2 regions of the Arthrobacter sp. 08Y14 genome follow, and region 2 is predicted to be linked to the other one. Evidence: predicted binding sites of a transcription regulator. Region 2 holds the regulator's gene; the other holds the start of a gene.

Region 1 (3,407 bases), on a different contig from region 2:
CAGACGATGGGCGCCGAAGTCAATAACAAAACGTACAGCAGGGAGCAGCGGACGAGGTACCGCCAGCGGCTCCTTGAAAACCTCGACCGATTTGCCGGATACCTCTCAACGGCGTCGTTCGCTGATACCGCCAGCATCGGTCTCGAGCTGGAGTTGAACCTGACAAATCAGGATTTCTCCCCCGCGCTGCGCAATGCAGCCGTGCTGGAACAGATTGCCGATCCCGCATTCCAGACCGAAATCGGTGCCTTCAACATCGAAATGAACCATCCGGCGCTGGCCATTGGCGGTTCCGGCCTGAGGGAGCTTGAGGACAGCCTGCGGATGCAGCTCAACCGGGCTGATGCCCGGGCGGCGGAGGTCAAAACCGAAATCCTCATGACCGGAATTCTGCCGACGCTGCGCCCCAATCTGCTGGAGAACAAGGAATGGCTAAGCGCCGGCAAGCGCTACGCCGCGCTGAATACTTCGGTGCTTCAGGCCCGCGGGGAAGACGTGCATATTGATCTCCGCGGGGAGGAGTCGCTGGCTTTCTATGCCAAGAACATTGCCCCTGAAGCAGCGTGCACCTCGGTGCAGCTGCATCTGGAAGTGACCCCGGAGAACTTCGCCCCCGCCTGGAACGCCGCCCAGATCATTGCCGCACCGCAAATTGCCCTTGCGGCCAACTCCCCCATCTTTATGGAACATGTCCTGTGGCATGAGACCCGCGTGGAACTCTTCAAGCAGGCCATAGATACCCGCCCGCCGGAGATGCGCAATCAGGGCGTCCGCCCCCGGGTTTGGTTTGGGGAACGGTGGATCACCTCAATCTTTGATCTTTTCGAAGAGAACGTGCGGTATTTTCCCGCACTGCTTCCGGAGCTCTCGCGCAGCAGCGGAGGTTCCACCCCGGCCGGCGCGCCGCTGCTCCCGGAACTCCGCCTGCACAACGGCACGGTCTACAGGTGGAACCGGCCGATTTATGACCCCGGCGAGCACACACCCAATCTTCGCTTGGAAAACCGGGTCCTCCCCGCCGGTCCTACGGTCCTTGATGTGGTGGCCAACGCCGCATTCTTTTACGGCATGGTCCAGCATCTGCGCACGGCCGAACGGCCGTTGTGGACCAGGCTCGCCTTCAAGAGCGCCGCAGACAACTTTCTGTCCTGCGCCCGCAATGGTTTGGAAGCAACGGTCTACTGGCCCGGCATCGGCGAAATTCCCGTCGCTGAACTGGTCATCAGGCATCTGGTCCCTCAGGCTGCCCTGGGACTGCGCGAACTGGGGGTGGATCAGGAGCTGATCGAGCGCTATCTGGATGTTATCCGCGAACGCGCCCGCACCGAGCAGAACGGGGCCTCCTGGCAGATCTCGTACCTGCGCCGGCTGGAGAGCGAGGGCCTGGAACGCAGGGCCGCACTGGCTGAGCTCACCCGGAAATACTGGGAAAACATGCATTCCAATGCTCCTGTCCACGAATGGCCGGTCGATTAACGGGGCACAGGCCTCCATCACCAATTACGGGCTGCTCGCGACATTTTTCGTGTTTGGTTCTGGCACTCATTAAGGGTGAGTGCTAACCTAATTTCATCCTTGAGTCGAGGTGACTCAAGTTATCGACCCTTCTGAAGTTCCGAAAAATGATTCGCCTGCCCAGCAGGTGGGCGTAAAAGGAGTTGATGATAATGGCCATGAAGTTCGATCCGTTCCGCGAGCTTGACCGGATGGCAGGAGCCCTGCTGGATCCCCGGCAGCGGCTGCGGCTGATGCCCATCGATCTTTACCGCGAGGGCGACCACTACATCCTGAATGCCGATCTTCCGGGCATCGATCCGGGCTCGGTTGACGTGGATGTGGACGGCCAGCTGCTGACCATCCGGGCAGAGCGCACCATCCAGGCTTCCGACACCGTCACCTGGCTGACCCGGGAACGGGAATCCGGCACCTTCCTGCGCCAGCTCAACCTTGGGCAGGGAATCGATATTGACGGCATATCCGCCAAGTACGAGAACGGTGTGCTCAGCGTCCTGATTCCGGTCAGCGAGCGGGCCAAACCGCGCAAGATTGAGGTGTCCTCCTCCTACAAGGACGCGAACACCATCAGCGGCCAGTCCAGCTCCGAGTCGGTGGCCTCGTCAACCTCGAGCAGCTCCGGGTCCGTGGGCTCGGGATCGTCCGGCGGCTCCATGGGCTCCGGTTCCATGGGCTCCGGTTCCTCCGGTTCCTCCGGGTCCTCGGGCGACCAGGGCTCCGGCATTTAGTGAAGCCCTGACCTGAACGACGACGGCGCCCCACCTGCGAAAGGTGGGGCGCCGTCGTCGTTCTGCGCTGAAAATGCCGAGTATTAGCCCAGGCGGGTCTTCAGGTTGGCATCCAGCTCAGCGAGGAATTCCTCGGTGGTCAGGTATGCCTGGTCCGGGCCAACCAGTGCAGCCAGGTCCTTGGTCATCTTGCCGGACTCGACCGTCTTGATGACAACGTCTTCAAGGGTCTCGGCGAAGTTGATGACCTCGGGGGTGTTGTCCAGCTTGCCGCGGTGCATCAGGCCACGGGTCCACGCGAAGATCGAAGCGATCGGGTTCGTGGAGGTGGGCTTGCCCTGCTGGTGCTGGCGGTAGTGACGCGTCACCGTGCCGTGTGCAGCTTCGGCCTCAACGGTCTTGCCGTCCGGGGTCATCAGCACGGAGGTCATCAGGCCCAGCGAGCCGAAGCCCTGTGCAACGGTGTCGGACTGGACATCGCCGTCGTAGTTCTTGCAGGCCCAGACGTAGCCGCCTTCCCACTTCATCGCGGAGGCAACCATGTCATCGATCAGGCGGTGCTCGTAGGTGAGGCCGGCTGCTTCGAACTGGTCCTTGAACTCGGCGTCGAAGACTTCCTGGAACAGGTCCTTGAACTGGCCGTCGTAGGCCTTCAGGATGGTGTTCTTCGTGGAGAGGTACACCGGGTAGTTGCGCTGCAGGCCGTAGGCGAAGGAAGCGCGGGCGAAGTCCTTGATGGAATCGTTGAAGTTGTACATACCCATGGCGACGCCGCCATCTTCGTTGTACGTAACAACCTGCTGCTTGATTTCTTCGCTGCCGTCGGCCGGCGTGTAGGTCAGCGTCAGGGTACCGGCACCGGGAACCTTGAAGTTCGTGGCCTTGTACTGGTCGCCGTGGGCGTGGCGGCCGATGATGATCGGCTTGTTCCAGCCCGGGACCAGGCGCGGGATGTTGGAGATGATGATCGGTTCGCGGAAGACCACGCCGCCCAGGATGTTGCGGATGGTTCCGTTCGGGGAGACCCACATCTTCTTCAGGCCGAATTCCTCGACGCGTGCTTCGTCAGGGGTGATGGTGGCGCACTTGACGCCTACGCCGTGTTCCTTGATGGCGTTGGCAGCGTCAATGGTGACCTGGTCATCGGTTGCATCGCGGTTCTGA
Region 2 (3,407 bases):
TTGAAGCGCGCGAAAACCTCTGGGAGCGTCTGGGCCAGTACCGCAGGGACGGCGGCACGCTGCTGGTGACCAGCCACTATTTGGAGGAGATTCAGGCCCTCTCGGGGCGGGTGACGGTTCTGAACAACGGGGAGGTTGTTGCTGACGGAACCGTGGACCAGGTCCGCAGCCGGGTCTCCGTCAGCAGAGTCTCTTTCCGTACCCACCTTCCGCCGTCGTTGTTCGAGTCCTTACCCGAAAGCGCGGGAGTCACCGCTGGCGGGGACAACGTCGTGACGGTGCTGAGCCGGGACTCGGATGCGACCGTCCGGCGCCTGGTCCGCGACAACATTCCGTTTTCCGGGCTCGAGGTCCACACGGCCAGTCTCGAAGAGGCGTTCCTGTCCCTGACCCACCTATCTGCCGGCCCCGAGACAAGAGCCCGGGAGGAGAAGCTATGAGCACCGCAACGCTGGTCCGCGCGCACACCAAGGCACAGGTTCTTGAGCAGCTGCGCATTCCCATTTCCGTTATTTCGTCGACGCTGTTCCCCACGCTGGCCCTGGTGTTTTTTGTCCTCCCGCAGCAGGCGGTGACTTCCAATCCCGTGGCCTCGCTCATCGCCGTCGCGCAACTGGCGCTCTTTGGGGTGATGAGTTCATTCCTGTTCAATTACGGCATTGGCGTTGCGGAGGACCGCGCCAATCCGTGGAGCAGCTATGTGCGGACGCTGCCCGCCGGCGCCGTACCGCCCACTGCGGCCCGCGCCCTGACCGCCATGTTGTTTGCCTTCTTTTCCCTGATCCCGGTGATGCTCGTGGGCATGTTCACCACTTCGGCACTGGAGGCCTTCACAACGGGGGCGCTGTCCTGGTGGCGGGTGCCGGCGGCCATGCTGGTATGGCTGGTGTGCGGCCTGCCGTTCCTGTTCCTGGGCCTGCTGATCGGTTACCTCTGCACTTCCAAGGTGGCCATCGCCGTCACGCAGGTGGTGTTTTTTCCGCTGGCCTTCGGCGGGGGGCTGATGCTTCCTCCGGACTTGTTCAGTCCGGGGCTCAACGCGCTGTCCCTGTTCCTGCCTACCCGGGCTGCCCGTGACCTGGCGGTGACGGTCTTCGCAGGGCAGCCGCTGAGCCCGTCCGCCATCCCCTGCCTCGTCGCCTGGACGCTGCTGCTGGGAACACTGGCGGTGTGGGCGAACCGCCGCGACCAGGGCCGGCGGTTTCGCTGAGGGCGGCCGGACAAAGCAGTCAGAGAGACTGAACGTAACCGCCGTCGTAGTCCACGGCGTCCTGTTTCCCGGCAGGAAGGGCCCGCAGCTTGCCGCGGCGCTGCACCAGGGAAGCGAGGCTGAGCTGTGTAGCGAAAGGCCGCGAAGCGGGCGGCCGCTGCCCGCGGGTCAGGGTCACGACGTCGCCGGCCAGTCCGGCAGCAAACACCCGGCTGCGGTCCGGGGTGCGCTGCTGGATGGAGTCCAGCTCCGCGGAAAGTTCATCGATGCGGGCGCGCAGCCCGGACACCTGGTTTTCCAGCTGCATGATGCGCTTGATGCCCTCCAGGGACACGCCCTCCTGGGAAAGCCGCTGAACCTCACGAAGCATGTCAATGTCATGCTGTGAATACCGCCGGGACCTTCCGGGAGCGCGGCTGGGGCAAACGATGCCCAGCCGGTCATACTGCCGCAGGGTCTGCGGATGCATATCCGCCAACTCCGCGGCAACGGAGATCACAAAGATAGGCGCGTTCACGTCTATGCCCATTGTTCCTCCTTGACAGCTGTTGACGTTAGTAACCATAGCCCGGTTCCGTTTCCGGAGCACCGGAAACCGAACCGTGTTTCGCGGGCTACAACCTGGCCTTGGAGGCTAGGCCGGCGCGCGGATCCTCGCCCTTTGTAGCCTCGGCGAAGGCCTCCACTGCGGCCTTGGCTTCCTTGTTGAGATGCGAAGGGACGGCGACGTCGATGGTTACCAGCAGGTCCCCGTTGCCCTTGGACGTTTGAACGCCACGGCCCTTGACCCGGAGGGTGCGCCCGGAGGGGGTGCCGGCAGGCACCTTGAGCTTCACTTTCTCCGCAGTCAGCGTGGGAACTTCGATCGTGGCACCCAGCGCAGCTTCGGGGAAGCTGACCGGCACATGGATGCGGATATTGTTTCCGTCGCGGACAAAGAAGTCGTGAGGGGTGACGTTCACGGTGACCATCAGATCGCCGTTTCCGGCGGCACCCGGTTGGCCCTTGCCGCGGACGCGGATCTTCTGGCCGTCCTTGACCCCGGCGGGAACACGGACTTCCACCACTTCGCCGCTGGGCTCGCGCAGCCCAATGACGGTGCCGTTGATGGAGCCTGCGAAGGAGATGGTGGTGCTCGCCGTGCGGTCCGCCCCCTTCTGCGGCTGCGCTGAGCCGAACCCGCCGCCAAACCCTCCGCCGCCAAACAGGTCGGCGAATTCCGGGGGAATGTTACTGCCGCCGGTGCTGTAGCTGGTGCGGCGGCTGCCGCCGGGACGTGCACCCTGGCCAAAGAGCCCGCCAAAGAGATCCTCGAAGCCGGCGCCTCCCGCGGGACCTGCGCCGCCGGGACCGCCCGCCGAGAAGCGTGCTCCGCTGCCCATGGCACGGATCGCGTCATACTGCTGGCGTTCCTCGGGGTCGGAGAGAACCGAATACGCTTCGGAGAGATCCTTGAACATCCGCTCGGCTGAGGGATCATCCTGGTTCTGGTCCGGATGGTACTTGCGCGCCAGCTTCCGATAGGCCTTCTTGATATCGGCTTCCGACGCGTCCTTGGGGACACCCAGAATCTTATAAAAATCCTTATCGACCCAATCCTGACTAGCCAATTGGCGTCCCCTTCCTCAATTTACTGCTCCTGCCCACACCCCGCGGGTTGCGGACCGGACGTTCACTGCTGAAAAAAAGGTGCCCAGAGCCGCCGTGAGACGGCCCCGGGCACCCCTGCCTACTGCTCCGGAACGGAGACGATAACCTGTGCCGCCCGCAGGACCCGGTCATTGGACTTGTAACCGGCCCGCAGAATCTGCGTCACTGTATCGAACTGGACGTCCGGGCTTTGCTGCTGGATCAGGGCTTCATGGATGTTGGGGTCAAATTCAACCCCCACCTCGTCAATCCGTCCCAGGCCGTACGTCTTCAGCGAATTTTCCAGCTTGTTGGCGATGGAGGCAAAAGGCCCCTCCGCCAAGTCGCCGTGCTGGCGTGCGGCGTCAATGTCATCCAGGACCGGCATCAGGGAGTTCAGCACTCCAATGACTGCCATCTCCCGGGCAACATCGCGGTCCCGCTCCACCCGCTTGCGGTAGTTGACGTATTCCGCCTGCAACCGCAGCAGGTCATTGCGCAGTTCCGCCGCTTCCGGTGATCCCGCGGCAGCGGGTTCCGGGGGGACATCGGCACTGTTGAGGATCTG

Evidence for each region. The regulator HspR, encoded in region 2, represses chaperone genes until heat shock. The targets are predictions, from matches to a motif close to AAGTTGAGTCNNNNNGACTCAACTT.
Region 1: CXR03_RS13855 (Hsp20/alpha crystallin family protein) is a predicted target of HspR. The motif match lies at 1,573-1,597, and genes of this name have one in related genera.

Annotation. Positions count from the first base shown of each region.
Region 1 is NZ_PJIX01000003.1:306,612-310,018, reverse strand. It holds gene CXR03_RS13860 (glutamate--cysteine ligase) at 7-1,476, shown strand; gene CXR03_RS13855 (Hsp20/alpha crystallin family protein) at 1,668-2,243, shown strand; gene CXR03_RS13850 (NADP-dependent isocitrate dehydrogenase) at 2,327-3,407, opposite strand, start outside.
Region 2 is NZ_PJIX01000001.1:768,634-772,040, forward strand. It holds gene CXR03_RS03585 (ABC transporter ATP-binding protein) at 1-440, shown strand, start outside; gene CXR03_RS03590 (ABC transporter) at 437-1,210, shown strand; gene CXR03_RS03595 (heat shock protein transcriptional repressor HspR) at 1,230-1,739, opposite strand; gene CXR03_RS03600 (DnaJ C-terminal domain-containing protein) at 1,825-2,820, opposite strand; gene CXR03_RS03605 (nucleotide exchange factor GrpE) at 2,940-3,407, opposite strand, start outside.